3 regions of the Rhizobium sp. EC-SD404 genome follow, and region 2 is predicted to be linked to each of the others. Evidence: predicted binding sites of a transcription regulator. Region 2 holds the regulator's gene; each other region holds the start of a gene.
The links. The regulator PhoB, encoded in region 2, activates phosphate uptake and scavenging genes when phosphate is short. The targets are predictions, from matches to a motif close to TGTCATNNANCTGTCAT.
Positions count from the first base shown of each region.

Region 1: a site for PhoB is predicted at 4,919-4,935, ahead of phnD (phosphonate ABC transporter substrate-binding protein). Genes of this name have one in related genera too.
Region 3: a site for PhoB is predicted at 7,044-7,060, ahead of phnD (phosphate/phosphite/phosphonate ABC transporter substrate-binding protein). Genes of this name have one in related genera too.

Region 1 covers NZ_LR701459.1:1,343,714-1,354,047, forward strand. The annotation lists gene phnG (phosphonate C-P lyase system protein PhnG) at 1-182, shown strand, start outside; gene phnH (phosphonate C-P lyase system protein PhnH) at 185-784, shown strand; gene GC125_RS07360 (carbon-phosphorus lyase complex subunit) at 786-1,892, shown strand; gene GC125_RS07365 (alpha-D-ribose 1-methylphosphonate 5-phosphate C-P-lyase PhnJ) at 1,889-2,767, shown strand; gene phnK (phosphonate C-P lyase system protein PhnK) at 2,764-3,540, shown strand; gene phnL (phosphonate C-P lyase system protein PhnL) at 3,550-4,257, shown strand; gene GC125_RS07380 (DapH/DapD/GlmU-related protein) at 4,260-4,871, shown strand; gene phnD (phosphonate ABC transporter substrate-binding protein) at 5,015-5,932, shown strand; gene phnC (phosphonate ABC transporter ATP-binding protein) at 6,052-6,912, shown strand; gene phnE (phosphonate ABC transporter, permease protein PhnE) at 6,917-7,843, shown strand; gene phnE (phosphonate ABC transporter, permease protein PhnE) at 7,840-8,697, shown strand; gene GC125_RS07405 (aldehyde dehydrogenase family protein) at 8,779-10,161, opposite strand; gene GC125_RS07410 (acetolactate synthase large subunit) at 10,204-10,334, opposite strand, start outside.
Region 2 covers NZ_LR701459.1:3,922,262-3,932,595, reverse strand. The annotation lists gene GC125_RS19750 (substrate-binding domain-containing protein) at 1-28, shown strand, start outside; gene pstC (phosphate ABC transporter permease subunit PstC) at 125-1,498, shown strand; gene pstA (phosphate ABC transporter permease PstA) at 1,491-2,780, shown strand; gene pstB (phosphate ABC transporter ATP-binding protein PstB) at 2,849-3,637, shown strand; gene phoU (phosphate signaling complex protein PhoU) at 3,666-4,379, shown strand; gene phoB (phosphate regulon transcriptional regulator PhoB) at 4,396-5,079, shown strand; gene GC125_RS19720 (GcrA family cell cycle regulator) at 5,126-5,641, opposite strand; gene GC125_RS19715 (aspartate aminotransferase family protein) at 6,039-7,238, shown strand; gene argF (ornithine carbamoyltransferase) at 7,268-8,191, shown strand; gene GC125_RS19705 (Hsp33 family molecular chaperone) at 8,261-9,283, shown strand; gene GC125_RS19700 (efflux RND transporter periplasmic adaptor subunit) at 9,521-10,334, shown strand, end outside.
Region 3 covers NZ_LR701459.1:525,823-536,156, forward strand. The annotation lists gene GC125_RS03535 (mannitol dehydrogenase family protein) at 1-742, opposite strand, end outside; gene GC125_RS03540 (L-iditol 2-dehydrogenase) at 778-1,551, opposite strand; gene GC125_RS03545 (ABC transporter ATP-binding protein) at 1,548-2,561, opposite strand; gene GC125_RS03550 (carbohydrate ABC transporter permease) at 2,574-3,404, opposite strand; gene GC125_RS03555 (carbohydrate ABC transporter permease) at 3,418-4,290, opposite strand; gene GC125_RS03560 (ABC transporter substrate-binding protein) at 4,522-5,844, opposite strand; gene GC125_RS03565 (sugar-binding transcriptional regulator) at 5,975-6,916, opposite strand; gene phnD (phosphate/phosphite/phosphonate ABC transporter substrate-binding protein) at 7,123-8,070, shown strand; gene phnC (phosphonate ABC transporter ATP-binding protein) at 8,155-8,985, shown strand; gene phnE (phosphonate ABC transporter, permease protein PhnE) at 8,985-9,800, shown strand; gene phnE (phosphonate ABC transporter, permease protein PhnE) at 9,788-10,334, shown strand, end outside.

The DNA.
Region 1 (10,334 bases), 2.6 Mb from region 2:
AGAAGGCTCTGCAGTCGGCCATTTGCGACGCACTTTGCCAGGACGAGACGCGGCGCGAGACGATCGAGCGGCAGATCCTCGACCCACTCCGCACCGCGGAGCGGGAGGCCGACACGAGGCGTGCAGAAGAGACCGCCGCGACGAAGGTCGACTTTTTCACCATGGTTCGCGGCGAGGACTGAGCATGACCGCTTTTGCAAGACAGCAACCGGCCGATCCGGTCTTCCGTGCGCAGGCCAACTTTCGGGCATTGATGGACGCACTGTCTCGTCCGGGCACAATTCAGCGCCTGTCTGTCGACGATGGGGCCATGGGGCTCGATGCGGATCTGGCCGCCGTCGCACTGACGCTCGTCGATCACGAGACTTCGGTGTGGCTGAGCCCGTCGCTCAGCGACGATCGCAAAGCTCGGGAGTGGCTCGCCTTCGCAACCGGCGCTCCGCAAGTCGATGCGCCGGAACTCGCCGCCTTCGCGCTCATTGCCGAGGCCGATCCGCTTCCGGACTTCAAATTCTTCGGGCAGGGCACGCAGGAATATCCCGACCGCTCGACAACCATCGTCAAAGCCTGTGGGGGCCTGACGCATGGACCGCGCCTGACCTGCTCCGGGCCGGGCATCAAGTCGACACTGACCATCACGCCTGCCGGTCTCGGCACGGACTTCGTCGAACGCTGGTCAGAGAACCGCGCGCAATATCCGCGCGGTGTCGATCTCATCTTGTGTGCCGGGGGCGCCGTGATGGGCATGCCGCGCACTCTCACCATCGAACGCCTGGAGGTCTGATATGTATGTTGCCGTCAAGGGTGGCGAAAAGGCGATCGTCAATGCGCACCGGCTTCTGGCTGACCGTCGTCGCGGCAGCCGCGACCTGCCGGCGATCGGGCTCGACCAGATCGTCGAGCAGCTGGCGCTCGGGGTCGATCGGGTGATGTCCGAAGGATCGCTTTATGATCGCGAACTCGCAGCACTCGCCGTTCGGCAGGCGCGGGGCGATCTGATCGAGGCGATCTTTCTCCTGCGAGCCTATCGGACCACGCTCAGCCGCTTTGGCTATTCGCGCCCGGTCGAGACGGGAGAAATGCGGATAGAGCGGCGCGTTTCGGCAACTTTCAAGGATCTGCCCGGCGGACAGCTGCTCGGGCCGACCTTCGACTACACGCATCGCCTGCTCGATCCGGCGCTGGCCGGCGACGATGCGGTTCCCGAAGGCACGCGGCTGAGCGTCGAAGATGAATCACCGCCGCCGCGCGTGTCCGCGCTTCTTGCCGAAGAAGGACTGGTGGAAGAAGACGGCAGCGTGGACAGCGACCATATCGCCGACATCACCCGCGAGCCGCAGGAATATCCGATGGGTCGCGACGGTCGGCTTCAATCTCTGGCACGCGGCGATGAAGGCTTCCTATTGGCGCTCGCCTATTCGACGCAGCGCGGCTTCGGTCGCTCTCATCCCTTTGCCGGTGAAATCCGCATCGGCGAGGTGGAGGTGGAGCTTGATATTCCCGAACTCGATTTCGCCGTGCCGCTCGGGCGTGTGCGCGTCACCGAATGCCAGATGATCAACCAGTTCAAGGGCTCGGCAAAGGCACCGCCGCAATTCACCCGAGGGTACGGCCTCGTCTTCGGCCAATCGGAGCGCAAGGCGATGGCGATGGCGCTGTGCGACCGGGCGTTGAGGGCGCAAGAGCTGGGTGAAGAAAGTCGCGCGCCGGCGCAGGACGAAGAGTTCGTGCTTTCCCATTGCGACAACGTGCAGGCCACCGGATTTGTCGAGCACTTGAAGCTGCCGCACTACGTCGATTTCCAAGCTGAACTCGATCTCGTGCGCCGCATGCGCGCGGTACACGAAACACAAAACGAGACTGCCGAAGACCAGCGCGAGGCCGCGGAATGACCGGGGAACCCTTCTACAATTTCGCCTATCTGGACGAGCAGACAAAGCGCATGATCCGGCGCGCGATCCTGAAGGCGATCGCGATACCCGGCTATCAGGTGCCTTTCGCCAGTCGCGAAATGCCGATGCCCTACGGCTGGGGCACCGGAGGCGTCCAGGTGACTGCCGCCATCATCGGCCAGGACGACGTGCTCAAGGTGATCGATCAAGGCGCGGACGACACGACGAATGCCGTCTCAATCCGTGCATTCTTCCAGAAAGTCACCAATGTCAGCGTGACCACCGACACCGCCGCCGCGACGATCATCCAGACCCGTCACCGCATTCCCGAGCATCCGCTGAGCGACGGCCAGATCATCGTCTACCAGGTGCCGATCCCCGAGCCGCTACGCTTCCTCGAGCCGCGCGAAACCGAGACGCGGACGATGCATGCGCTTGAGGAATACGGACTAATGCACGTCAAGCTCTACGAGGACATCGCCCGTCACGGCGAGATCGCGACGACCTATGCTTATCCGGTAAAGGTGGAGGGTCGCTATGTGATGGACCCTTCGCCGACACCGAAATTCGATAACCCGAAGATGCACATGTCGCCGGCGTTGCAGCTTTTCGGGGCAGGGCGCGAGCGTCGCATCTATGCGATCCCACCCTATAGCGACGTCGTGAGCCTCGATTTCGACGATCATCCCTTCACCGTCCAGAGCTTCGACAAGCCCTGTGCATTGTGTGGCGCGGACGATGTCTATCTCGACGAGGTGATCATGGACGATCGCGGCACGCGCATGTTCGTCTGCTCCGACACGGCGCACTGCGATGGGCGACGCTCGGAAGGTCATGTCGGGAAACAGGCAACTGTCGAGGAGGCACGGCGATGAGCGATCTGCCTCTGATGACGGCACGCGGCGTCACGAAGATCTATGGAGAGCGCATCGGCTGCGAAGCCGTCGACCTCGACATCCATCCGAGCGAAATCGTCGCGATCGTCGGCGAATCCGGATCGGGAAAGACCACCCTCCTAAATTGCCTTTCGGCGCGGCTCGCCCCTTCGTCCGGGAGCATCGAATACCGCATGCGCGATGGTCGGCTGCAGGATCTTTATGCGATGGGCGAGGCCGAACGCAGGTTCCTCATGCGCACCGACTGGGGCTTCGTGCACCAGAACCCGGCCGATGGCCTACGCATGGGTGTGTCGGCCGGCGCCAATGTCGGCGAGCGCTTGATGGCTGTCGGTGAGCGCCACTACGGGCGGATCCGCGATACCGCTCTCGACTGGCTGGAGCGTGTCGAAATCGCGACAGACCGCATCGACGATCGACCGAATGCGTTCTCCGGCGGCATGCGCCAGCGGCTCCAGATCGCGCGCAACCTCGTCACCGGGCCACGCCTCGTCTTTATGGACGAGCCGACCGGCGGTCTCGATGTTTCCGTCCAGGCCCGGCTTCTCGATCTGCTGCGCGGGCTCGTCGGCGAATTGGGCCTTGCGGCCATCGTCGTCACTCATGACCTCGCCGTGGCGCGCCTGCTCTCGCAGCGGATCATGGTGATGAAGGACGGCCGCGTCATCGAGCACGGTTTGACCGATCGCGTGCTCGATGATCCGCGCGAGCCCTATACGCAGCTTCTCGTCTCTTCCATCCTGCAGGTGTGAGTGCAGACCATGTCAGATCCACTCGTCGTTTCGGGCGTCGCCAAGAGTTTCACCATGCATCTGAGGGGCGGGCTGCGTTTGCCCGTCGTCGACAATGTCGATTTCCGTGTGGCGCGCGGAGAATGCGTCGTGCTCGGCGGCCCTTCGGGCGCCGGCAAAAGCTCGATCCTCAAGATGCTCTACGGCAACTACGTCGTCGACGCCGGCCAGATCCTCGTTTCCCATTTGGGCGAGACGGTCGATCTTGCCCAGGCGTCACCGCGCCAAGTGCTGCAGTCACGCCGCGATGTCATCGGCTATGTCAGCCAGTTTCTGCGTACGGTGCCACGCGTTTCCGCTCTCGACGTCGTCGCCGAACCGCTGATCGCACGCGGCCATGATGGTGATGACGCGCGGCGGCAGGCAAGCGCGCTGCTCGAACGACTGAACCTTCCCCACGCGCTCTGGTCGTTGCCGCCGGCGACGTTTTCCGGTGGCGAGCAGCAACGCGTGAACATCGCACGTGGCTTCATCACCGAACATCCGGTGCTGCTTCTCGATGAGCCGACCGCGTCGCTCGACGCGCAGAACCGGCGCGTGGTCATCGCCATGATCGACGAGAAGAAGCGCTCGGGAACGGCCTTGCTGGGCATCTTCCACGACGAAGAAGTGCGCGAGGCGGTGGCAGATCGGATCATCGACGTCACGGCCTTTCGGCCGACGCAACGGGCTGCCTGACCATGGGACGGCTTTCGCTTGAGCCTTCCGTCCACGAAACGGCCGAGCTCAAGGGAACCACGCTCGGGCGCTACACGGAAATCAGCGCCCGCAGCCGTGTCGCTGAAACGCAACTCGGCGATTATTCCTATATCATGCAGGATTGCGACGTGTGGTGCACGACGATCGGCAAGTTCGTGTCGATTGCCGCGGCCGTACGCATCAATGCCACCAACCATCCGACCTGGCGGGCGAGCCAGCACCATTTCACTTACCGCGCCGGCGACTATTTCGACGGTGCCGAGAACGATACCGCGTTCTTTTCCTGGCGCCGGGAAAACGCCGTCATGATCGGCCACGACGTCTGGATCGGCCATGGCGCGACACTTCTTCCAGGCGTCACGATCGGCAATGGCGCAGTGATCGGCGCGGGTGCCGTCGTGTCGAAAAATGTCGAGCCTTACACGATCGTTGGTGGTGTTCCGGCCAAGCCGATCCGCAAGCGTTTCGGAGCCGATATCGCTGCCGAACTTGACGCGCTTGCCTGGTGGGATTGGGAGCATGACAAGCTTCAAGCGGCGCTTGACGACTTCCGCACGCTCGCCATCGGCGACTTCATCTCCAAGCACCGCTGACGCGTCCGGCTCGAGCACCGCGAGCCTTCATCAATCTGTTGCAATACCGTCAACGCACTGTCGTGAACGCCCGGTACGGATTGGATGTCAGGCCGGATGGGGTGTCCGGACCGCAACAATTCCAATTGATCATGGAGATCATGATGATCGCTCAAATTGCTCGCGGCGCCGTCAACGTAGCGCTCGCAACCAGCCTTCTCGCCGGCTCGGCACTTGCCCAGGACATCGACGTTTTCCGCGTTGGTCTTCTCGGTGGTGAAAACGAAGCAGACCGCCTGCGTGACAACGCCTGCATGGTTGAGCAACTCGGTGAGGTTCTCGGCGTGCCGGTCGAACTCTATCCGGCTTCGGATTACGCCGGCGTGATGCAGGGCCTCGTCGCAGGCCAACTCGATGCCGCCCAGCTCGGCGCCTCCGGTTATGCCGGCATTTACCTTCAGGATCCCGAAGCTGTCGAGCCTGCCTTCGTTGCGCTCGAAGCCGACGGATCAGATGGCTACTACGCCATGATGTACACCAAAGCCGACAGCGGCATCGAGTCCCTGGAAGACATGGAAGGCAAGTCTCTCGCCTTCGCCGACCCGAACTCCACGTCCGGCTACCTCGTGCCGAAGGCCGAACTCGAAGCCCAGGAAATCGTCATCGAGGAGTATTTCTCGCAGACCGGTTTCGGTGGTGGCCACGAGCAGGCGGTCGTCGCCGTTCTGAACGACCAGTATGACGCAGGGGTCACCTGGACCTCGGGCGTTGGCGAAGAGTCGGAAGGCTTCTCGCGCGGCGCGCTGCGGTCGATGGTCGATAAGGACCTTCTCGACATGTCGGACCTGCGCATCATCTGGCAGTCGACCCTCATCCCGAACGGCCCCTGGGTAAATCGCAAGAGCCTGCCGCAGGACGTCAAGGACAAGGTCAATGGCTGGCTGGAAACTCTGAACGAGACCGATCCGGACTGCTACTTCAACGTCTCGCAGGGAGAAGGCCAGGGCTTCAAGGCTGTCGACCATTCGTTCTTCGAAGGTGTCGTTGCGATGCGAGAGCGTGAACTCGAAGGTTCGCGTTGATCTGATCGCCTAAGGCCGCTTCGGCCGGGACAGGTCCGCAGGTTCTGCGGGCCTGTCGTTTTGCGAAAACGGATCGCCTCGGCATCCGTCTCAGCATTGGCAAATCCAAAGGACATCCCATGCTTGCGATCAAGAACCTGACCAAGAGCTTCAAGACGCGCAATGCCGTCGACAATATCTCGCTCGATATCACCGACGGCCAGATGGTGGGGGTCATTGGGCGTTCCGGTGCCGGCAAGTCGACGCTTCTGCGCATGATCAACCGGTTGGCCGAGCCGACCAGCGGCTCGATCATCTTCGACGGCCGCGACGTGACGGCGCTGAAAGGCCGCGAGCTGCTCGAATGGCGGGCAAGCTGCGCCATGGTGTTCCAGCAATTCAACCTTGTCGGTCGCCTGAATGTCCTCACCAACGTCCTGACCGGACGTCTTTATCATCATGGTTTGATCGCGAGCATGTTCCAGGTCTTCACGCCTGCCGAACGTGCCTTCGCGATCCGCGCGCTCGATCGGCTAGGCATGGCCCACACGGCTCTGCAGCAGGCCGACACGCTGTCCGGTGGCCAGATGCAGCGCGTCGCCATCGCCCGTGCACTGGCCCAGGAACCGAAGATCGTGCTTGCGGACGAGCCGATCGCATCGCTCGATCCTATGAACGCGAAAGTCGTCATGGACGCGCTGCGCACGATAAACCGCGAAGACGGCATCGCCGTCATCTGCAATCTCCATACACTCGACACGGCCCGCAATTATTGCGACCGCGTCGTTGGGCTTTCGGAAGGCCGCGTCGTGTTCGATGGGCCGCCATCGGCGCTGACGGAACAGGCAGCACGTGAAATCTATGGCGCGGAGGCCGACGAAGCCTTCAGCGAAAGCATGACATCGACGACGCTGAAGCCTGCAGGCACCGAAGTGCCTGCGGAGCGCCTGACGGAGCTGGACTTGCAGCAGCGCGCCCGCGCAGAACTCCTGGCAGGCTGAGCGTATGGCCTCCGTCGATATGAACGCAGGTCCGCAGCAGGACGATGCGGTTACGGTTTTCGAGCGCCATCGCAGCGAATTGCAGCGCCAGCGCCTCGGCATGAACATCCTGTTCGTCGGAGGATTCTTGCTGGCGCTCGGCCTATCAATCTGGGTGTCGCGCTTTTATCCCGAGCGATTGGCCGGTGGCCTGCCGCGTATTTTCGAATATTTCGGCACGATCATGCCGAATCTGCAGTTCGATGTCCTGTTCGAAGGCCGCGGGGCGGATGGCCGTGCGGTTCCAGGCTCGCTCACCTACTGGTATTCGGATTTCAACGATTACATCCGCCTGATCGTCGAGACGATCTTCATGGCGCTGACGGCAACGATCCTCGGCGCCGTCGCAGCCTTTCTACTTTGCTTTCCGGCTTCGCGAAACCTCGCACCGAACAGCTTCGTCTATATCCTCTCGCGACGCTTCATGGAAATTTGCCGCGGCGTCCCGGAAATTCTCTACGCCCTGGTCCTCGTTTTTGCGATCGGCATCGGTCCGCTCGCCGGGGTGCTTGCTATCGCGATCCATACGGCCGGGGCACTCGGCAAGCTTTTTTCCGAAGTCAATGAAAACGCTTCGATGCGCGCCGTGGAGGGTATCCGTGGCGTCGGTGGGAATTGGTTCGAGGAAATCCGTTACGGCATCGTGCCACAGGTGATGCCGAATTTCGTTTCCTACACATTGCTGCGTTTCGAGATCAACGTGCGAGCGTCCTCCATCGTCGGCTTCGTCGGCGCCGGTGGCATCGGGGCAGAGCTCAACCGCGTCATAAGCCTCTATTCCGATGACCGCGTCGTGGCTGTCCTCCTGCTGGTCGTGATCACCGTCACGCTGATCGACCTTCTCTCGGAACAGATGCGGACACACTTCATCGGCCGGGAGAATCTGCAATGACCGCGATGACGCTCCAGTCGATCTCGGAGACCGAAATCAACGCCGCTCGACAAAGCAATCCGAAGGCATTCGGATCGGTATCGTCGACGCTGACCCAATGGGCACTTTGGCTTGCGGTCATCTTCTACGTGATCGGCTCGCTCTACTATTTCGAGGTCTACCGGCTTCTCGACGCTTCAGGCCGCGCGCTCAGTCTCATTGCCGCATTCTTCATCTGGGAAGACATGGGCGAGTGGCAGTACCGGCAGATCTATATCGGGATAGCGCAGACCCTCGGCATGGCGTTTCTCGGCACGCTGCTCGGCACGTTCATGGCGCTCTTCATCGGGTTCTTCGCGGCGCGCACGACCATGCCGTTCGTCGTCGTGCGGCAGATCGTGCGACGCATTCTCGATGTCCTGCGCGGCGTCGACCAGCTGGTCTGGGGTCTCGTCTTCGTCCGGGCGGTCGGGCTCGGGCCGCTCGCCGGCGTTCTCGCCATCGCGATCTCCGATACGGGCACGCTATCCAAGCTTTACTCCGAGGCGCTGGAAAACGTGGACCGCAAACAAGTGGAAGGCATTCGATCGACGGGCGCCGGTCCGCTCAAGATCGCGCGTTATGGTTATCTGCCCCAGGTGCTGCCGATCTTCATTTCGCAGTCGCTGTATTTCTTCGAATCCTCCACGCGCAGTGCCACGATCCTCGGTCTGGTCGGCGCGGGCGGCATCGGCATGATCATCATCGAGCGCTTTCGCGCGAACCTCTTCGATCAGGTCGCATTTGTCGTACTCAACGTGCTCGTCTGCATCTTCGTCATCGACTGGCTGTCGAAGAAGATACGCACGCGGCTGATCGGCGAGATATCCCACTAGGGACAAGCTTTCCGAACCAGATCGGCCTCGCCATGTCTGGCCTGAAGGAGTAGCGCGCATCGATGATCCTGTGGAATGTGCTCAGCTGTTGCGCATCAGGATCATCTTTTCCTGCGTCAGGTCACGCATCGTGTAGGGGATGCCGCCGGTGCCATATCCGGATTCCTTGCGGCCGGAGAAGGGCATCCAGTCGGTTCTGAAGGCGGTGGGATCGTTGATCATCACGGCTGAGGCGTCGATACGATTGGCGGCGCGCATTGCGACATCGATGTCCTGTGTGAAGATGCTGGCCTGGAAGGCTGTCGGCAGCGCGTTCGCCTGCGCAATCGCGGCATCGAGATCGCCATAGCGATAGACCGCGACGACCGGACCGAAGACCTCCAATTTCGATATCTTCGCGTCGGGAGCGGGATCGAGTAGCACAGCAGGCTGAAGGGTCGTCTCGGAAAGCCGCTTGCCGCCGGTCGCAAGGGTGGCGCCGCCCTTGACTGCCTCCTCGATCCATTGTGCCACACGGTCGGCCTCGCGCGGCAGGATCAAGGGTCCGACTTCGGTGTCCTTCAGCGTGGGGTCGGCGGTGCGCAGTTTCTCGACACGCGCAACCAGCATCCCGGTGAAGTCGTCTGCAATCTCCTCGTGGACGTAAATCCGTTGGGTGGAAACGCAGACCTGGCCAGCGTGGTAATAGCTGCCCTTGACGATCGGCTCGATGACCTTGGCCAGATCAGCTTTTCGGTCGACGATGGCAGGTGCTGCACCACCATGCTCCAGCGCCGAGCGCGTGCCTGGCGCGAGCTTGGCATGCAGCGACCAGCCGACCTTGGCCGAGCCTATGAAACTCAGAAAGGCGATGCGCCTGTCCGTCGCCAGCTTTTCGGCGAGTTCGTTGCCGTCGGGGATGAAGCTCTGGCACAAAGGCTCGGGCAGGCCGGCCTCGTGGACCAGCGCTATGAAGTCGAGGCAGGAAAGTGGCGTCGTGCCGGCCGGCTTGACGATGACCGGACAGCCGACGGCAATCGCGGGTGCGACCTGGTGGACGATCAGGTTCAACGGATGATTGAAAGCCGAGATCGCTGCGACCACGCCGATCGGCTCCCGCGTGGTGAAGGCCCAGCGGTTCTCGGCCGCCGACGAAAGACCCATCGGGATCTCCCGTCCGGCGAAATTGCGCAGCTCGTCTGCGGCATTGTTGACGCCGTCGATGGCACGGTTGGTCTCGATGATGGCGTCCGGCAGAGGCTTACCGCCTTCACGCGCGATCTGCATGGCAAGATGATCACGCTTGCCCTCCATCAGCGCCGCCAACTTCCGCAGGATCGCGATACGCTGGTGCGGCGTGAGCCAGCCGTCGCGATCCTGAAAGGCGCGCTCGGCGGCTTGCAGCTTGCGTTCCAGGGCAGCCGCATCGTCAGTCTCGATCTCGGCGATGGGCGCGCGGTCGAAGGCTTGCACGACCTTCAGCATTGTCGCTCTCCTTAAATGGTCGGGCCTGGTTCGCGGTCGTGCTCACATGCAGTTCACGTCGGGCGTGCGATTGCGCAACTCGTCGACCAGCACGCGCGTGTTCTCGGAATAGTCGATCGGGACGTCGACCAGGTGCACACCGCCGCCGGCGAATGCAGCCTCGAGCGTCGGCA
Region 2 (10,334 bases):
CACCCACATGGACCGTTACGCCGACTAATCGGACGGTCAATTTCCAGGGCGTTCGGCATCCTTGTGATGCCGGGCGCCTTTTTCCTAACGATGAGACGCCAGCCGGCTGGGAGTCCTCGCCACCATGACCGTACTGACATTGACCGGGTTGATCCTGCTCGTCAGCGCAATCGGCTTCTTTCTCGGTAAGGCGCGCGCCGTTCAGGCGCAGGCCGGCGGATCGATCGAATTGCACTCTCGTCCGCAATATTCCGGCGCGTTTGTCGCCATGGCGGCACTCCTTCCGGCGATTCTGCTGATGCTTGTCTGGATCGCATTTGACGACGCTATCATTCGATCGCTGGTCGTCGGTTCGCTCCCTCAGGAGGCGCGCAGCGGGGCTGACGCGTCCACGCTCATGCGCGAAGTGTTGCAGGTCCTATCGGGCCGGACGTTTGGCGAGCCTGAGCAATATATGCGGGATGCGGCAGAATACCTGCTGGCGCTTTACGGCATTTTCAACTGGCTCCTTTACGGCGTCGTGCTGGGCGTCGCCGTTCTCTGCGCGGTGCTGGCCTATCGATCGATCGCTCCGGAGTTTCGCGCCCGAAACACGGTTGAGCGGATCACGATCAACTTGATGATTGCTGCTTCGGTCGTAGCGGTTATGACAACGGCGGGCATCTTTTTCTCTCTTCTCTTCGAGAGCCTGCGCTTCTTTTCGCTCGTTCCGATCCACGAATTTCTCTTCGGCTTGAGTTGGGAGCCGCAAATTCCGATCCGTGCCGATCAGATCGCTGGCGCCGGTGCCTTTGGAGCCGTGCCGGTTTTCTGGGGCACGATCCTCATCTCGGCGATTGCGATGCTGGTCGCCATACCGATCGGCTTGATGTCGGCGATCTATATGGCTGAGTTCGCATCGCCCAATGTTCGGTCCACGATCAAACCGGTATTGGAAATACTGGCTGGCATCCCGACGATCGTTTACGGATTTTTCGCGATCCTGACAGTCGCGCCGATGGTTCGGAATGCCGGGCAGTCGATCGGTCTCGACGTCGCCTCAAACTCTGCCTTAGCGGCCGGTGGCGTCATGGGCATCATGATCATTCCGTTCATTTCATCGTTTGCCGACGATGCCATTACCGCGGTCCCGCGGTCGTTGAGGGATGCTTCTCTCGCCATGGGAGCGACCCGCGCGGAGACAGTCACCAAGGTCCTGCTGCCAGCCGCGTTGCCGGGCATTGTGGGTGGCGTTTTGCTCGCTGTTAGCCGCGCGATCGGGGAAACGATGATCGTGGTCATGGCGGCGGGCCTCATTGCACGGCTCACGCTCAATCCGCTGGAAGGGGTGACGACCATTACGGTTCAGATCGTCACCTTGTTGATCGGCGATACGTCCTTTGACAATCCCAAGACGCTCGCAGCCTTTGGGCTCGGCATGGTCCTCTTCCTGACCACGCTCTGTCTCAATGTCATCGCACTGTCGTTCGTCAAAAAGTATCAGGAACGCTATGACTGATCTCGCACCACGCGCCGCCACCGGCCTACCGGAAGATCGCAGCAAGGAACTTGCGGCTAGATTGCGCAGGCGTCATGCCAAAGGCGGCCGTCTCAAATTCTACGGCATCGCTGCGATTGTCATCGCGGTTGGCGTGCTCGGCATGCTTCTTTGGACGATGGTCAGCAATGGCTACCAGGCGTTCTCGCAGACCCATGTCTCGCTCGAGGTCACCATTCCGGAAGATGTGGACCCAGCCAACATTCGGGCGACCAATTTTCGGGAGGTCGTGAGCGAAGGCTGGCTTTCTTCGTTTGATGGCCTGGCCGAAGACGACGAGCGATTGGCATTGAGCATCCTGTCGAGCGGTGCGGAATTGGTCGTGCGGGACCGCGTCTTGATGGACCCGACGCTGGCCGGCCAAACGATCATGCTCGCCGTGCCAGCCTCCGACAATTTCGATCAGTTGGAAAAGGGCGAGATCTCCGAAGCGACGCCGGAGCAGTTTCGCCGGATCAACGATCGGCAGATCGAGCTCTTCAACGATCTGCGGCTGGAGGGGCGTGTTTCCACGCCATTCAACGCTGCGCTTTTCACGCAGGCGGATAGCCGCTTTCCGGAGCTTGCCGGCTTGAAGGGCGCCCTTTGGGGGTCCTTCTATGCCTTGCTCGTGTGCTTCCTTCTGAGCTTTCCCCTCGGGATTGCAGCGGCTGTTTATCTCGAGGAATTCGCGCCTAAAAATCGATGGACCGACCTGATCGAGGTGAACATCAACAATCTGGCGGCGGTTCCCTCAATCGTTTTCGGTCTTCTGGGTCTCGCCCTTTTCATCCAGTTTTTCGGGTTTCCGCGATCTGTGCCGCTCGTCGGCGGCATGGTGCTTGCGTTGATGACCCTGCCGACGATCATCATCGCTACGCGCGCCGCGTTAAAGGCCGTTCCACCGTCGATCCGTCAGGCGGCACTTGGAGTCGGGGCGTCGCGCCTTCAGGTGGTCACACATCACGTGCTACCCTTGGCAATGCCCGGCATTCTCACGGGAACGATCATCGGCATGGCGCAGGCACTCGGCGAGACCGCCCCCCTGCTGCTTATCGGGATGAACGCTTTCATCACCGCTGCGCCGGATGGCATGTTGAGCCCTTCCACGGCTCTGCCGACGCAAATTTACATCTGGGCCGATAGCCCAGAGCGCGGCTTCACGGCGCGTACATCAGCGGGCATTCTTGTGCTGCTCGGCTTCATGGTCTTCATGAACGGCATCGCGATCTACCTGCGCAAACGTCTCGAAACACGGTGGTAAGTCACATGGTCAATATCATCAGCGAAGCACATGCGACAGCGGGCAACGGGCCAGTCGCCACGGGCGCAATGCACGACGTAAAGGCGCAGGTCGAGCGCAAGCCGGTCAAGATCCACGCTGAGAACGTCAAGGTCTTTTACGATCAGGCACAGGCGATCAAGGATGTGTCGGTCGACATTGGCGAGCGTGAAGTCACCGCATTCATCGGGCCTTCCGGTTGCGGTAAATCAACCTTCCTGCGCTGCCTCAACCGCATGAATGATGTGATCGATGGGTGCCGTGTCGAAGGCACCATTCTGATCGACGGAAACGATATCTATGCAAAGTCGGTCGACCCGGTAATTCTGCGGTCTCGGATCGGCATGGTGTTTCAAAAACCCAATCCGTTTCCGAAGTCCATCTACGACAACGTTGCCTATGGCCCGAAAATCCATGGCCGCACGCGCAACAAGGACGAGCTTGACCGGGTGGTCGAGCAGAGCCTGCGTCGCGCCGGTCTATGGGAAGAAGTCAAGGATCGCCTTCATCAGCCAGGCACTGGCCTTTCGGGCGGGCAACAGCAGCGCCTTTGCATCGCGCGTGCCATCGCTGTCGATCCGGAAGTGATCCTGATGGACGAGCCATGCTCCGCGCTCGACCCGATCGCGACTGCCAGGGTCGAGGAACTCATCGACGAGCTGCGCGAGAACTATACGATCGTCATCGTGACGCACTCGATGCAGCAAGCGGCGCGTGTGTCGCAGCGCACAGCGTTCTTCCATCTCGGTGTTCTCGTCGAGGAGGGGCAAACGCACGACATATTCAGCAACCCACACGACAAGCGCACCCAGGATTACATCACGGGCCGGTTCGGCTGACCAACTGGCACTGGCCACGGAGAGAACTATGAGCGATCCGCATATCGTCTCGTCCTTCGACGAGGAACTGAAATATCTGATGCGCCGGGTCTCGGAGATGGGTGGCATCGCGGAACGCATGGTGGGCGATGCCGTGGCCGCGCTCATCAATTCCGACGCGGGCAACGCTCAACGGATCATTGCCGAGGACATCATTCTCGACGACGCCGAACGCGACATCAACGAGCGTGCCATCATGGTCATCGCGAAGCGCCAGCCGATGGCGCACGATCTGCGCGAAGTCATGGGCTCGATCCGTATCGCGGCTGATCTGGAACGCGTTGGTGACATGGGCAAGAACATCGCCAAGCGCGTCGTCGCCGTTCAAGGCACTGGCCAGCCGAAGCAGTTGGTCAGGGGGCTCGAGCACCTGTCCGAACTGGCACTGACGCAGCTGAAGGAAGTGCTCGATGCATACTCGACGCGCTCGGCTGTGGCGGCAAATCAGGTGCGCCAGCGCGACGATGAAATCGATGCGATGTACACGTCGCTGTTTCGTGAGTTGCTGACCTACATGATGGAAGATCCGCGCAACATCTCGGCCTGCACGCATCTCCTGTTCTGCGCCAAGAACATCGAACGTATCGGCGACCATGCGACGAACATCGCCGAGACGATCTACTACATGGCGACGGGCGACAGGCTGCTCGGCGAACGCCCGCGCGGCGACAAGACTGCGACAGTGATGGCCAACGGCCACTGACGGAGACGACACAGAGATGCTGCCGAGGATCACGGTCGTCGAAGACGAAGAAGCGCTGAGCGTCCTTCTTCGCTACAATCTGGAAGCGGAAGGCTACAAGGTCGACACCGTTCTTCGCGGCGACGAGGCCGAGATCCAGCTCAAGGAGCGCGTTCCCGACCTGCTCATTCTGGACTGGATGCTGCCCGGCGTCTCCGGCATCGAGCTCTGTCGCCGCTTGCGGGCTCGGCCGGAAACCGAACGCCTGCCAATCATCATGCTGACGGCGCGTGCCGAAGAGAGCGAACGCATCCGCGGCCTTGCGACCGGTGCCGACGACTATGTCGTGAAGCCGTTTTCCACGCCGGAACTGATGGCGCGTGTTCGAGCCATGTTGCGGCGTGCCAAGCCCGAAGTCATCTCGTCGATGCTTCAAAGCGGAGACATCACGCTCGATCGCGACACACATCGCGTGCACCGCAAGGGCCGGGAAATCCGGCTCGGACCAACGGAATTCAAACTGCTTGAATTTCTGATGTCATCGCCCGGTCGCGTCTATTCGCGTGCACAGTTGCTCGACGGCGTCTGGGGACATGACATCTATGTCGACGAGCGCACGGTAGACGTGCATGTCGGCCGGCTGCGCAAGGCGATCAATCTCGCCAATATGCGTGACGTCATCCGCACTGTACGGGGCGCCGGCTACGCTTTGGAAGGCTGAGCGCCTTCCGCATCTCACATCGGAAAATGGGACACGAGGCGCGCGATCAGCGCGCCCGGCGCCTTTCGCCCGAGACCTGGAAAGCCAGGCGAGCGTGATATTTGCAGTAGGGCGTGTTGTCGCCTGAATCGTGACCGCAGAAGTGGAAGTCTTCGTGCATCGGGTCTCCGAGCGGCCATTTGCATGTGCGCTCCGTCAGGTCCGTCAGTGCCAACCGCTTGGCGATCGGTACGACGACGTCGCTGACGGGACGCGTCTGCGGCTGCGCTTCCATGGCGACATCTTCACGCACCGCAGCAGCAGCGCCGCCGCGGGAAATCGTCCGCGGTGCAGCAGGACGGGCGTTGAAGTTCGAGGCTGGGCGAGGGGCTGGTGCGGGCCGCTTGGCACGTGGAGCAGGTGTTCCGCCGGATTTTGCGCGCCCCGGCAGGTTCAGCCGATGTACTTTGCCGATGACAGCATTTCGCGTCACGCCACCCAATTGTGCGGCTATCTGGCTCGCGCTCAGGCCATCGGCCCATAACTTCGTAAGTTTTTCGACGCGCTCGTCGGTCCAGTTCATGGCCGCAACTCCAAGTTCGATGCAGGGCGCAGCAGAATCCCTCGGCGCCGGACCGTCGTACAACGGAACCGCGTCGCCTTAATACTGTGTGATGACTAGGTCCGCCGCATGCAGTCTAGTGCTGTTATTTCAACTTAATGGTCGGCAGACTCCGTGACAAGAGTCCCGGGAATCAGGCGATTCGCTTTTTTGAGTTTTCCCCAACTTGGGGGCATTTGAGCGAATTGCTGTGTCGGTCGGACAAGGGGCGTTTTCTTGACAGCGCCAGACGAAATGAAGATAGTGCGTCGGGCCGCCGCAGGGCGGCTTTTCAATTTTCAGGACGCAGTCCTTGAGGTTTGCGACGCGAACCGTCCGAACCTTTGCGGATGCGGCCTTGAGTGGGAGTTTGCGCCAGATGGCACCGGCGTCGCCGCTTTTCGAGACCTACAACCGCGCTCCGCTCCGTTTCGAGCGTGGCGACGGCGTCTGGCTGACGAGCGAAGACGGCAAGCGATATCTGGATTTTGCAGCCGGCATCGCCGTGAATTCGCTCGGACACTCGCACCCCCATCTCGTCGCCGCGCTCAAGGAGCAGGCCGACAAATTGTGGCACCTGTCCAATCTCTATGAGATCCCGGGTCAGGAGCGGCTCGCCCGTCGTCTGACGGACGCCACCTTCGCGGATCGGGCGTTCTTCACGAATTCCGGCGCAGAGGCGCTGGAATGCGCCATCAAGACTGCGCGCCGCTATCATCATTCCCGCGGGCAGAGCGAGCGGTTCCGGATCGTCACCTTCGAGGGGGCCTTCCACGGACGTACGCTGGCGACGATCGCAGCCGGCGGCCAGCCGAAATATCTCGAAGGCTTTGGTCCCAAGGTCGAAGGGTTCGACCAGGTGCCATTCGATGATTGGGCGGCTCTCGAGGCGGCTGTCACGGAAGACACCGCAGCGATCCTCATCGAACCCGTGCAAGGCGAGGGCGGCGTCAGGCCGGTTTCCGACGAGCGGCTGCGCCAGTTGCGGGAGCTGTGCGACGAGACCGGCACGCTTCTGATCTTCGACGAAGTGCAGTCAGGGGTCGGCCGCACGGGCAAGCTCTTCGCGCATGAATGGTCGGGAATTTCGCCGGACATCATGGCCGTCGCCAAAGGCATCGGCGGAGGGTTCCCGCTCGGCGTCTGTCTGGCAACGTCCGAAGCGGCAGCGGGTATGGTGCCAGGAACCCACGGCACGACTTATGGAGGCAATCCGCTCGCCATGGCGGTCGGCAACGCCGTTCTCGACGTCATTCTGGCGGATGGCTTCTTGGACCACGTGCGCGACCTGTCGTTGGTCGCAAAGCAGGGCCTCGAGGCGATCAAGGACCGCTATCCCGATGTGGTCGCCGAAATCCGTGGGCGCGGATTGATGCTCGGGCTGAAGACCGTCGTGCCGAACACGGAGATGGTCGCGGGTCTTCGCGCACATCAGATGCTGTCGGTACCGGCGGGCGACAACGTGGTTCGCCTTCTCCCTCCTCTGACCATCACGGCCGAGGAAATGCGCGAAGGACTGTCGCGCATCGACATGGTCGCTTCCGAACTTTCTTCATCCAAACAGGCAATTTCCGCCTGAAAGCAGGCCGGGGCACGGGGATCATCGCCATGGGCGCCAACGGCACGCCACGCCATTTCATCGATCTGTCGACCACCACGGCGGACGATCTTCGCGGCATCATCGACAATGCGCGCACCACCAAGGATGCCTTGAAGTCGGGCCGGGGCGATAAGCCCTTGGCTGGCAAAGTGCTTGCCATGATCTTCGAGAAGCCGTCGACGCGGACCCGCGTGTCCTTCGATGTCGGCATGCGCCAGCTTGGCGGGGAAACGCTGTTTCTCTCCGGCACGGAGATGCAGCTCGGGCGCGCCGAGACGATCGCCGATACGGCCAAGGTGCTGTCGCGCTATGTCGACATCATCATGATCCGCACGACGGAACACAATCGCCTACTGGAACTGGCCGAACACGCGACCGTGCCCGTGATCAACGCGTTGACGGACGACACCCACCCCTGCCAGATCATGGCCGACATCCTGACCTTCGAGGAGCATCGGGGCCCTATCAAGGGCAAGACGATCGCATGGTCGGGCGACGGCAACAACGTGCTGCATTCGCTGATCGAGGCGTCGGCCCGTTTCGGCTTCACGATGAATGTGGCCGTGCCGGAAGGCTCCGAGCCGGAGGCACGCTATGTCGATTGGGCCCGCGCCAATGGCGGCGTTGTCAATGTGACGAACGATCCGATGGATGCGGTGCGCGGCGCCGATTGCGTGGTAACCGACACCTGGTTCTCCATGGGCCAGGAACATCGTGCGCGCGGCCACAACGTGTTCCATCCTTATCAGGTGAACGAGGCGCTGATGGCCGAAGCCAACCCGGAAGCGCTCTTCATGCATTGCCTGCCGGCACATCGAGGCGAGGAAGTGACCGACGGCGTCATCGATGGTGTCCAGTCGGTGGTGTTCGACGAGGCGGAGAACCGGCTGCACGCGCAGAAGGCGATCATCGCCTGGTGCATGGGCGTTTGAGTACCTAAATATCCGGCAAATAGTTCAGCCGAGCGCTTGTTGCCGGCACTTGTTCCCCGGAGAAACCCGATGAATGACCAAAGCCCCAGATTGGGCGAGTTTGACTATGCCGGCGACGATCACGTCCTGCCCTTCCAGGTGGAGGCGCTCGATGCGCGCGGCCGTGCCGTTCAACTCGGCCCGATGCTCGACAAGATCATGGCACGGCACGATTATCCCGAGCCAGTCGCCCGCCTGCTCGCCGAGGCGATCACGCTGACGGTGCTGATCGGCACGTCGCTGAAATTCGATGGCAAATTCATGGTGCAGACGCAAGGTGACGGGCCCGTCGATCTGCTGGTGGCAGACTTCACGACGCCCGATGCCGTGCGCGCCTATGCGCGTTTCAACGAGCAGGCGCTCGCCGAAGCTGTCGCCGCAAACCGGCTCGAGCCGCATGAGCTGCTCGGCAAGGGCATCCTGGCGTTCACGATCGACCAGGGCGAATACATGCAGCGCTACCAGGGTATCGTCGAACTCGATGGCGCGACCCTGGAGGAGATTGCAGGCGCATATTTCCGGCAGTCGGAGCAGATACCGACGAAAGTTCGGCTTTCGGTGGCGCAGCTTTATGACCGTGATCAAGACGGGCAGCCGAGGCACCAGTGGCGGGCCGGTGGCGTCATCGTGCAGTTCCTGCCCGATGCACCGGAGCGCATGCGCCAAGGGGACCTTCCGGGCGGTGATGCGCCGGACGATTTCGAGTCGACAGGCATCGATCACGACGATGCCTGGGTCGAAGCCGTAGCCATGGTGGAAAGCATCGACGCCGACGAGCTCACCGATCCGCTTGTCGGGTCGGAGCGTCTTCTGTTCCGGCTGTTCCATGAGCGCGGGGTGCGGGTTTTCGAACCGGCGCCTGTCCTCGACCGGTGCACGTGTTCGCGCGACAAGATCAAGTCGGTGCTCGACAATTTCACCAGCGATGAAATCGCCGATAGCACCGAGGATGGCGTGATCGCCGTTACCTGCGAGTTCTGCTCGACCGAGTATCGGTTCGAACCCGAGGAACTCGGTGAAAGCGGTGCGGAAAGCGAAAGCCGCATTCACTAGCAATCTTGAGCCGCTTCATGCGGCTCAATTCGTTCGCCACGAGCTCTCGCGGCTTCGAGCACCGAACACATGACAAAACTTTAATTTGCCTTGTCTTCATCCGTTCGGCATCTAGCTTGAACAGATATGAAAGCCGTGCGCCGGGGACGTCGGTCGGATGGCGGTTCTCGCGGGACAAAAAGGCCAAAGTGCCGAGCCCGCGACTATCCCAGACGATGATTGTGACGGAGCACGCTTATGCTGATCTCTCCCCATGACGAGTCCGTGTTGACCGATGGCGTCAACGATGCCGCGTCCGGCTCGACGATGCGGCGTACCGGTCGTTTCATGCTCCAGTTCGCGCTGATGCTGGCGATCCTTGTCGGATCCTACGTGGTCATGACGATGGTCATCGCGGCGCGTCCAGAGCGGGTGCCGAGCCCGATCACGCCGACGATCTATGCGGTGGCGGCACAGGACGTCGTGATTGAAGACCATCGGCCCGATATCCTTGCCTATGGCGACGTCGTCGCGCAGCGCACGGTCGATCTGCGCGCCCAGGTGACGGGCGAGATCATCGAAGTGAACCCGCAGTTGCGAGCCGGCCAGCGGATCGAGCAGGGCGATTTTCTCGCCCGTATCGACCCCTTCGCCTATGAAGGACAGCTGACCGAGGCACGCGCGAGCCTGGCGCAGGCGCAGGCGGTCCTGAGCGAGATCGATGCGCGCATTGCCGCCGAGCGCGATCAGCAGGAGAGCGCAGAACTGCAGCTTGAGATCGCTGAAAGCGATCTGCTTCGTGCGCAATCGCTTTCCGACCGTGGGGCCGGCACGCAGCAGCAACTGGATGAACGCCGCCTCGTCGTCTCGCAGCGCAATCAAGCCGTCAGCCAGAGCCGCAATGCCCTCATCGTCGAGGAGGCGCGCCGCAATCAGCAGCAGGCGGAGATCGAGCGTCAGGAATGGCTGGTGCGCCAAGCCGAACGCGCGCTTTCCAATACGACGCTGACGGCGCCGTTCGCCGGTGTGATCTCCGAAGCCATCGCGGAGCCGGGGCGTATCGCCGGCAGCG
Region 3 (10,334 bases), 3.4 Mb from region 2:
ATTCACTGGCAAGAATGCCGATCTCGCGTTCGCCCGTCGCCGGGGTGATGCGGTCGACCATCCCGTTCGGAAAAGCGACATTGGCGCGAACCCATTGGGCGAGATCCGGGTCGAACTGGTCGGCAAGACCCGCGACGGCGTTTTCGGTCACATGGCCGTTGCCGGGGATGTTGTCGCAGGACATGACGGTGAAGGCGGGCGTTCCGGCCTTCCGCCGTGCAGCGAGACCCGCGAGGATGAGCCCGAACACAGTTTTCGGCGTGGCCGGATTTTCGGCGTCATGGCGCATGTCGGGATGGTCGGGATCGAAGCGACCGGAGGCGGGATCGATATAGTAGCCGCCCTCGGTGATGGTGAGAGAGACGATGCGGATCGCCGGATCGGCGAGCTTCTCGATGATCGCCGCTGCATGTCCGGGCTCAATATAGTCGACCATGGCGCCGGTCACGCGCGCGGTGGATTTGTCGGCTTCCTGTTCGACCACGGTCGTCAGGTAGTCCTGTTGCTCCAGCTTCTCGCGCAGCGCCTCGTCGGAGGCCAGTATGCCGGCGCCGACGATCGCGAAATCGCGGTCGCGCCCCTGGTTGAAGAGATCGTCGAGATAGACCGCCTGGTGGGCGCGGTGGAAATTGCCGATGCCGAAATGGAGAATGCCAGGCGACAGCGCCGCGCGGTCATAGGCCGGGAGATCGGCCTTTCCCTGAAGGTCCGGCAACGTGGCGAGCGATGGTTTGGTCAGCATTATTTTCATTCCTCAAACGCAGCCTTCAAGGCGCGTCAGCTCATCCAGTTGCCGCCGTCGACATTGTAGGTCTGGGCCACGACATATTCGCTTTCAGGGCCGGCGAGGAAAATCGCCATGCCGACGAGATCGTCGGCGGTTCCCATGCGGCCGAAAGGGACTTCCGCACCCACGAGGCGCTTCTTTTCGCCACGCGGCCGGTTCTCGTACTGGGCAAAGAGCGCGTCTACGCCGTCCCAGTGCTCGCCATCCACGACGCCCGGGGCGATCGCGTTGACGTTGATGCGGTGGTGGATCAGGTTCAGCCCGGCGGATTGGGTGAGGCTGATGACCGCCGCCTTCGATGCGCAATAGACGGCGACGAGCGCTTCGCCGCGGCGGCCGGCCTGGCTTGCCATGTTGATGATGCGACCGGGGCGGTCCTGCGCGATCATGGAGCGCGCAGCCGCCTGCATCATGAAGAGCGTCCCGGACACGTTGATGCGGAAGACGCGGTCGAAGCTTTCGCGCGTAATGTCGACGATCGGCGCGAGATCGAATATGGCGGCGTTGTTGACGAGAATGTCGAGGCCGCCGCAGCGCGCTTCCACGGCGGAGATCGCCGCGTCGATCGATGCCTGGTCGGTCACGTCGAGGGCCACCGCGTAGGCTCCTTCGCCGATCTCCGCCGCGGTCTTTTCAGCGCGCTCGACATCGATATCGGCGATCGCCACCGTTGCGCCCTCGCGGATATAGGCTTCCGCGAAGGTGCGGCCGATGCCGCGCGCCGACCCCGTGATCAGCGCGGATTTTCCTCCCAATCGCTTCATTTGATTGCCAGGCCCTGCGCATCGAATTTGTGGATCTTATCGCCCTGCGGCGTGAGGTAGACCGTATCGCCATGTGCGAGCATCACTTCGCCACCGGTGCGCACGGTAATCACCTCGTCATTGGGTCCGGCGCCATCGCGGTGGACGTGCAGGAAGGTGTCGGAGCCGAGATGCTCGGACACGCCGACCTTGCCCTTCCACGCGCCGTCAGTGGTCGAGATGTCGAGATGTTCCGGCCGCACGCCGATCGCGGTCGCATCGTGACGTTCGGCTTCCAGGCCCTCGACAAAGTTCATCTTCGGCGAACCGATGAAGCCGGCGACGAAACGGTTTGCCGGATGCTTGTAGAGATCGAGTGGCGAGCCGACCTGCTCGATGCGGCCGGCCTGCAGGACGACGATCTTGTCGGCCATGGTCATCGCCTCGACCTGGTCGTGGGTGACGTAGATCATGGTCGTCTTGAGCTGCTGGTGCAATTCGGAGATTTCGAGCCGCATGTTGACGCGCAGCGCCGCGTCGAGGTTCGACAAGGGCTCATCGAACAGGAAGGCTTCCGGCTCGCGCACGATCGCGCGGCCAATGGCGACGCGCTGGCGCTGGCCACCGGAAAGCTGGCGCGGCTTGCGGTCGAGATAGTCGGTGAGGTTCAGGATGCGCGCGGCATCGCCGACTTTCTTGTCGATCACCGACTTGTCGTTGCCGGCCATCTTCAACGGAAAGGCGATGTTCTGGCGCACGCTCATATGCGGATAGAGCGCGTAGGACTGGAAGACCATCGACAGGCGCCGTTTCGCAGGTGCCAGGCCGGTCGCGTCTGTGCCGTCGATCATGATCTTTCCGCCCGAGACATCTTCCAGGCCCGCGATCAGCCGCAGCAAAGTCGACTTCCCGCAACCGGACGGGCCGACGAAGACGACGAACTCGCCGTCGTCGATCTCGAGATCGATGTCCTTGATGACCTTCGTCGTTCCGAAGGATTTCGAGACCTGGTGGAGGGTGATGTTGCCCATTGTCTGTCTTCCCTACTTCACGGCGCCGAAGGTGAGGCCGCGGACGAGCTGTTTCTGCGAGAACCAGCCGAGAATGAGGATCGGTGCGATGGCCAGCGTCGATGCCGCCGACAGCTTCGCGTAGAAATTGCCCTGCGGGCTCGAATAGGAGGCGATGAACGTCGTCAGCGGGGCTGCGTTTGACGTCGTCAGATTGAGCGTCCAGAAAGCCTCGTTCCAGGCGAGGATCACGCTCAGAAGCACGGTGGAGGCAATGCCTGGGACCGACATCGGCGCCAGCACATGGGTGATCTCCTTGCGCAGCGACGCACCGTCCATGCGCGCGGCTTCCAGGATCTCGCCGGGGATCTCCTTGAAGTAGGTGTAGAGCATCCAGACCATGATCGGCAGGTTGATCAGGAACAGAACGACGATCAGACCGACGCGGCTGTCGAGCAGACCCCAGTCGCGGAAGATCAGGTAGATCGGGATGAGCACGCCGACCGCCGGCAGCATCTTGGTGGAGAGCATCCACAAGAGCACGTCCTTGGTGCGGGGCGTCGGCGAGAATGCCATGGCCCAGGCGGCCGGGATGGCAAAGATGAGACCGAGCGCGGTCGAGCCGAGCGCGAGATAGACCGAGTTCATCATGAAGCGGAAGTAGTCCGAGCGCTCCTGAACCGTGGCGTAGTTCTCCAGCGTCCAGTCGAAGAAAATCCATTTCGGCGGAATGGATATCGCGTCGAGCTCGGTCTTGAACGAGGTGAGGATCGTCCAGAGGACCGGAAAGAAGATCAACAGGCCGACCGACCATCCGATGATGGTGAAGGTGATCTTGCGGCGGGTGGACACTGCGCGGGCCATGATCTCAATCCCTTCAAGCGTCGAGGTTCTTGCCGATGATACGGACAAGGAAGAAGGCAACGATGTTGGCGAGAATGACCGCCACGATCCCGCCGGCGGATGCGCCGCCCACATCGAACTGCAGAAGTGCCTGGCTGTAGACGAGATACGGAATGTTCGTCGTCTGCAGGCCCGGTCCGCCCGATGTCGTCACGTAGATCTCGGCGAAGATGGAGAGCAGGAAGATCGTCTGGATCAGGATGACGACCGTGATGGCGCGCGCCATGTGCGGCAGCGTGATGTACCAGAAGATCGACAATGCGCCGGCGCCGTCCATCTCGGCGGCTTCCTTCTGCTCTTCCGACAGCGACTGAAGCGCAGTCAAAAGAATGAGCGTCGCGAAGGGCAGCCATTGCCAGGCGACGATGATGATGATGGCGGTCAGAGGCGCGTTGGAGAACCAGTCGATCGCGCCGATGCCGATCCAGTTGAGAAACTGACCGATGACGCCGTAGACCGGGTTCATCATCATGTTCTTCCAGACGAGCGCGGCGACGGTCGGCATTACGAAGAAGGGTGCGATGACCAGAAGGCGCACGATGTTGACGCCGTAGAAGACCTGGTCGAGCAGAAGCGCAAGAAGGATACCGCCGCAGACGGTGATGAGAAGAACACCGACGACCAGCGTCAGCGTGTTGCGCAGCGCCGTGAAGAAGGCCGGGTCGGTCAGGAAAAAGCGGTAGTTCGTCAGGCCGATGAACGGTGTTTCGGCGGGATTGAATAGATTGTAGTTCAGTGTCGAGAAATAGAGCGTCAGCGACAGCGGCACGATCATCCAGATCAGCAGGGCGATGACGGCGGGCGCCATCATCAGGCGTGCGGCGGATTTCGTCTGCAGGGTTGCCATGGCAAGGCCGTCCTCGGCGGATCGCTATCGATTGCTGCGCAAAGCTGGAGCGGTTCCAGGTGAAGTTGAAACCGGTTCACCGTTTGGAAACGCGATAAATCAAAAACTTGGAGCGATTGAGCTGTTCGAAGAAGAACGAAATTGCTCAAGCTCGGGTGCCGGAAGGTCTTAGCTGCCGACAGAAGATAAATCCCGCCCGACGGAGGATCTGGCCGGGCGGGATCGGGCGGCTTACTGAATGTAGCCGGCCCGTGTCATTTCGCGCACGGCTGCCTGCTGAGCGGCCTGAAGCGCCTGGGTCACGTCCATGCTGCCGGAGACGGCTGCGGCCATCTGCTGGCCGACCGCGGTGCCAAGTCCCTGGAACTCGGGGATGGCTGCGAACTGCAGGCCGACATAGGGCTTGTCGTCGGTGATCGACGGGTCGGCATTGTTGATCGCGGCGAGCGTCTGCTCGGCGAACGGTGCCTCGGACGTGTACTGCTCGTTTTCATAGAGCGAGGTGCGCGTGCCGGGGGGAACGTTCGACCAGCCTTCGTTCTCGGCGACCAGTTCGAGATAGGCCTTCGAGGTTGCCCAGGAGATGAAGGTCTCGGCAGCTTCTGCCTTCTGCGAGCCAGCCGGGATCGCGAGCGACCAAGCCCAGAGCCAGTTGGCACCCTGGTTCGGGCAGTTCTCGATGCCGCACGGGAACGGCGCGAAGCCGACATTCTCGGCAACCTGGCTTTCTTCAGGGTTGGTGACGAAGGATGCGGCGACGGTCGCGTCCATCCACATGGCGCAACGGCCCTGGTTGAAGAGCGTCAGGTTCTCGTTGAAACCGTTGGAGGCTGCACCGGGAGGGCCGGACTCGGTCATCATCTCGACATACTGCGTCACCGCCGTCGTCCAGCCTTCGCTGTCGAACTGCGGCTGCCAGCTGGCGTCGAAATAGTTGGCGCCGTACGAGCGGGCCATGGACCCGAGGAAGGCCATGTTCTCGCCCCAGCCGGGCTTGCCGCGCAGGCAGATGCCGTAGACATCGTCATTGGCTTCGGAAATCTGGCGGGCGGCGTCGGCGATGAAGTCCCATGTGGGGGCTTCCGGCATTTCGATGCCGGCGGCTTCGAACAGGTCTGTGCGATAGAGCGTCATGGCGCTTTCCGCATAGAATGGTGCGGCATAGAGCGTGCCATCCGTGGAAAGCGCTTCACGGATCGCGGGGATTAGATCGTCCACGTCATAGTCGTCGCCGAGGTTCTCGAGTGGGAGGAGCCAGTCGTTCTCTGCCCAGATCGGTACTTCGTAAGTGCCGATCGTCATGATGTCGAACTGGCCGCCATTGGTGGCGATGTCGGTGGTGACGCGCTGGCGCAGCACGTTTTCTTCCAGTGTGACCCAGTTCAGCTGGATATCCGGATGCGCTTCGGTGAAGGCGTCTGTCAGACCCTGCATACGGATCATGTCGCCGTTATTCACCGTCGCGATCGTCAGCGTCTCCTGTGCCGACGCGCCTGCGGTGGTTCCGACCAGCAGTGCCGCGCAGGTGGCGAGAAGCGAAAACCTGTGTCTCATGAGTTCCTCCCAGATGAGTGTCGCCGGCAACGGCTTTGAGCAATTGCCTATGCTGTGGGCAATTACTCACATCTTGCCAAGCGATGTCAACGTGGATTAGTCGCTGCAGCGCAGCATTGGCTGGGCAGCCTCAGTCGAGGAGGGCGGTGGCCGTGTCTTCGTCGGTGATCAGGCCGTTGATCAGCCGGCCTTTCAAGGCAGCGGCGATGCCGGGAAGCTTAAGCGGTCCTTTGGCGATGCCAACGACGATGCAGGTGTCGCGGGAGGGGATGGGCGAACTGGCGACCCGGTCGTTGATGATGCCGTCGATCTGATGGCCGTCGCGGTCGATTGCCCAGCCGACGATCTCGGCGACGGCGCCTGCAGCGTTCAGCTCTTCAAGTTCGACCGGACTGATGAAGCCATCGATCACAAGCGGTGCATCCGGCCCGAGATCGCCGATGCCGACAAAGGTGATATCCGCCGTCGCCGACAGTTTGAGCGTCGCCTGGATCATCGGCTGCTGATGCAGCAATTCGCGCTCGTGCATCGAAGATGCGATGACCGGCAGCGGCATGGGGAACGAACGGCACTTCACCTTGTCGGCCATGGTGAAGACGACGTTGTAGAATGCGGCCGAACCATCGGGTGCGATGTTGCCGGTCAGCGAGACGACCTTGTGCTGCGGGCAATCCATACTCGGCAGCTTTTCGATCGCAGCCTTCAGCGTGCGTCCCGTACCGATGGCGATCGTGACCGGTTCCGGCGCGGACAGGCGGCGCTCCAGTTCGGCGGCCGCGGCTTCGGCGACGCCGACCGTGGTTGACTGGGAACCCGGATCGCTCGGCACGACTTCGACCAGCTTCAGGTCGAAGCGCTTCTTCAACCGCTGTGCGAGCTCGAGGCAACTCGCGATCGGATGGTCGATCCGGACCTTGACGAGGCCCTCTTTGACGGCGAGCGAGACCAGACGCTGCGCCGATTGCCGCGAGACGCCGAGCTTGCGGGCGATGTCGTCCTGGGTGTTGCCGGCGACGTAGTACAGCCAGCCGGCGCGGGCGGCATCATCGAGCCGCATGGTCGGTGTCGTCATCGGTGTGCGTTCTGCAAATTCCACATGTCATCTACGTATCCACGCGCGCGACGGCGCGCAATCGGGAACGCGTCGCCGTGGGCTCGACGGGGGCGCCGGCAAGTCTGTCATCGAAACATCATCGATATGTCACGGACCTGTAATCAACACGGTCAATAAGCCTGCAGCACCGCCGTTTGATGACCCGCCACGAAGAGGAAAAGCCCATGAAACTGTTTGCCGCAGCACTCGCCCTTTCGGCTGCCTTCATCCTTCCCGCTCAAGCCCAGTTTGCGCTCGATTCTCGCTTCACGGATGCCGATGGGGACTTGATGGCCGATGTTCCGACCGAGGCCGCCGAGCTCGTCGACCCGGATACGCTGATCTTCACCTACACGCCCGTCGAAGATCCGGCAGTCTATGCCGACGTATGGCAAGGCTTCATGGACCATCTGGCGGAAGCCACCGGCAAAGACGTCGAGTTCTTTCCGGTTCAGTCGAACGCAGCGCAGCTTGAAGCCATGCGTGCGGGTCGTCTGCACATCGCCGGCTTCAACACCGGCGGCAATCCGATCGCCGTCGCCTGCGCCGGCTTCCGCCCCTTTGCCATGATGGCTGCCAATGACGGTTCGTTCGGCTACGAGATGGAAATCATCGTTCCTGCAGACAGCGAAGCGCAGGAAATCGAAGATCTGCGCGACGGCGAGATCGCCTTCACGCAGGAAACATCGAATTCCGGCTTCAAGGCGCCTTCGGCCATTTTGTCGACCGAGTTCGACATGGTCGCCAACGAAGACTTTACTCCGGTGTTTTCCGGTTCGCACGACACGTCGATCCTTGGCGTGGCCAATGGCGACTATCCGGCCGCCGCGATCGCAAACTCGGTCATGACGCGCATGATCGAACGTGAAGTCGTGTCTCCCGACCAGATCCGCTCGATTTACCAGTCGGCGACCTTCCCCACGACGGGCTATGGCACGGTCTACAATTTGACGCCTGAGCTGCAGGAGCAGATCCGTGACGCGTTCTTCTCGTTCGAATGGGAAGGCTCTGCGCTTGCCGAAGAGTTCAGCGCTTCGGGTGAGGAGCAGTTCATCGAGATCAGCTTCCAGGAAGACTGGGAAGTGATCCGTCAGATCGACGAAGCAACAGGCGTCTCCTATTCCTGCCAGTAAGCTTCATCTGTCCTTCATGCGGGGACGCAGCCTCAAAGTCTGCGTCCCCGCATTGCATTTCTGAAGAGGGTCAGGGGCTGGGTCATGCTTGAGGTGGACAAACTCGAGAAGCGCTACAAGACCGGCGACATGGCGTTGCGCGGCGTTTCTTTCACGGTTGCCAAGGGGCAGGTCGTCGGTCTGATCGGGCCTTCGGGCGCAGGAAAGTCTTCGCTCATTCGCTGCATCAATCGTCTGGTCGAGCCGACCGGCGGCGCCATTCGGCTGAACGGTCTTGATCTCACGAAACTCTCCGGCGGTGGATTGCGGCAGGCCCGCAGGCGTATCGGCATGATCTTTCAGGAATACGCTCTGGTCGAGCGCCTGACGGTCATGGAGAACGTGCTGTCGGGCAGGCTCGGATACGTGCCGTTCTGGCGGTCGTTCTTCCGGCGTTTCCCGCAGGCGGACGTGGACAAGGCTTTTCAGCTTCTGGATCGCGTCGGGCTGCAGGATCATGTGGACAAGCGCGCTGATGCGCTTTCCGGCGGCCAGCGCCAGCGCGTCGGCATTGCTCGGGCTCTCGAGCAGGATCCCGAACTGCTGCTCGTCGACGAACCGACGGCATCGCTCGATCCCAAGACATCGCGCCAGATCATGCGTCTCATCTGCGAAGTCTGCCGCGAGCGCGAGCTTCCGGCCATCATCAACATCCACGATGTGGTGCTCGCCCAGATGTTCGTCGATCGCATCATTGGTTTGCGTGCCGGCGCGGTGGTCTTCGATGGCCCTCCGTCCGACCTCACGGATGCGGCGCTGACCGAGATCTACGGCGAAGAAGACTGGCATGCCATGCGCAAGACGCGCGAAGAGGACGCGCTCGACGAAAGCGAAACGAAGGCGTTCGAGGCCGAGCGCCTGGCGGAGCTGGTCTAGTGGTCAGCGCAGTTTCACCCGCCGGCTTGCGTCGCTGGCGCCGGCCCCCGGTTTTCATAAAGAGCCGGTTCTGGCGCATCGCCATCTATGGTGGTTTTTTCGCCTATCTCGTGCTTGCGCTCTGGTCGGTCGACCTCGACTGGGCGCGTATCGTGCAAGGCCTCGACCGCGGCCGGCGGTTCGTCGAAGGCTTCATGACGCCGGATTTCACCACCCGCTGGCGCGACATTCGCCAAGGCATGGTGGAAAGCATCACCATGACGGTGTGTGCGAGCGTCGTCGGCATCCTCATCTCGGTTCCGATCGGCATCGGAGCGGCGCGCAACATCGCGCCTTGGCCGGTTCACGCCGTGTGCCGCAGCATCATCGCCATCTCTCGCGCGTTCCAGGAAATCATCGTCGCGATCCTGTTCGTGGCGATGTTCGGTTTCGGGCCGTTCGCGGGCTTTCTGACGCTGTCCTTCGCGACAATCGGCTTCATCTCCAAGCTGCTCGCCGACGACATCGAGGAAGTCGATGAGGCGCAGGCGGAGGCTATCCGGGCGACCGGGGCGGGGTGGTGGCAGATCGTCAACTACGCGATCCAGCCGCAGGTCATGCCGCGGCTGATCGGGCTTTCGCTCTACCGTGTCGACATCAATTTCCGCGAAAGCTCGGTCATCGGTATCGTCGGTGCAGGTGGCATCGGTGCGACGCTCAACACTTCCATGGAGCGGTACGATTACAGCACCGCCGGGGCGATCCTGATCCTCATCATCGTCTTCGTCATGCTTGCCGAGTACAGCTCGAGCCACATTCGCAAATGGGTGCAGTGATGCCGTCCGGTTCGCAGTTGGACACGAGGATCTGGTCGAAGCACACACGGCGCGAGGCGTGGCTTTTATGGGCGGGATGGTTCGCTCTTGCGGTCGTCTTCGTCCTCTCTTGGCAGGTGATGAACGAGCGCACGATCTGGGCGTTCGTCGAGGATGCACCGCGGCAGGGGGCCGACCTGCTGTCACGGTCGTGGCCGCCGCGCTGGGACTATCTCGGAAATCTTTGGCAGCCTATCTGGGACACGCTGAACATGGCGACGCTCGGCACGCTACTCGGCACGGTGATGGCCGTGCCGCTGGCGTTCCTTGCCGCACGGAACACGTCGCCGAGCCTTCTGTTCCTGCGGCCCCTGGCACTGTTCATCATCGTGGCATCGCGATCGATCAATTCGCTCATTTGGGCGCTGCTGCTCGTCGCGATCATCGGGCCCGGCATTCTCGCCGGCATCCTTTCCATCGCCCTGCGGTCGATCGGGTTCGTGGGCAAGCTGCTTTACGAGTCTATCGAAGAGATCGACGAGACGCAGGTGGAGG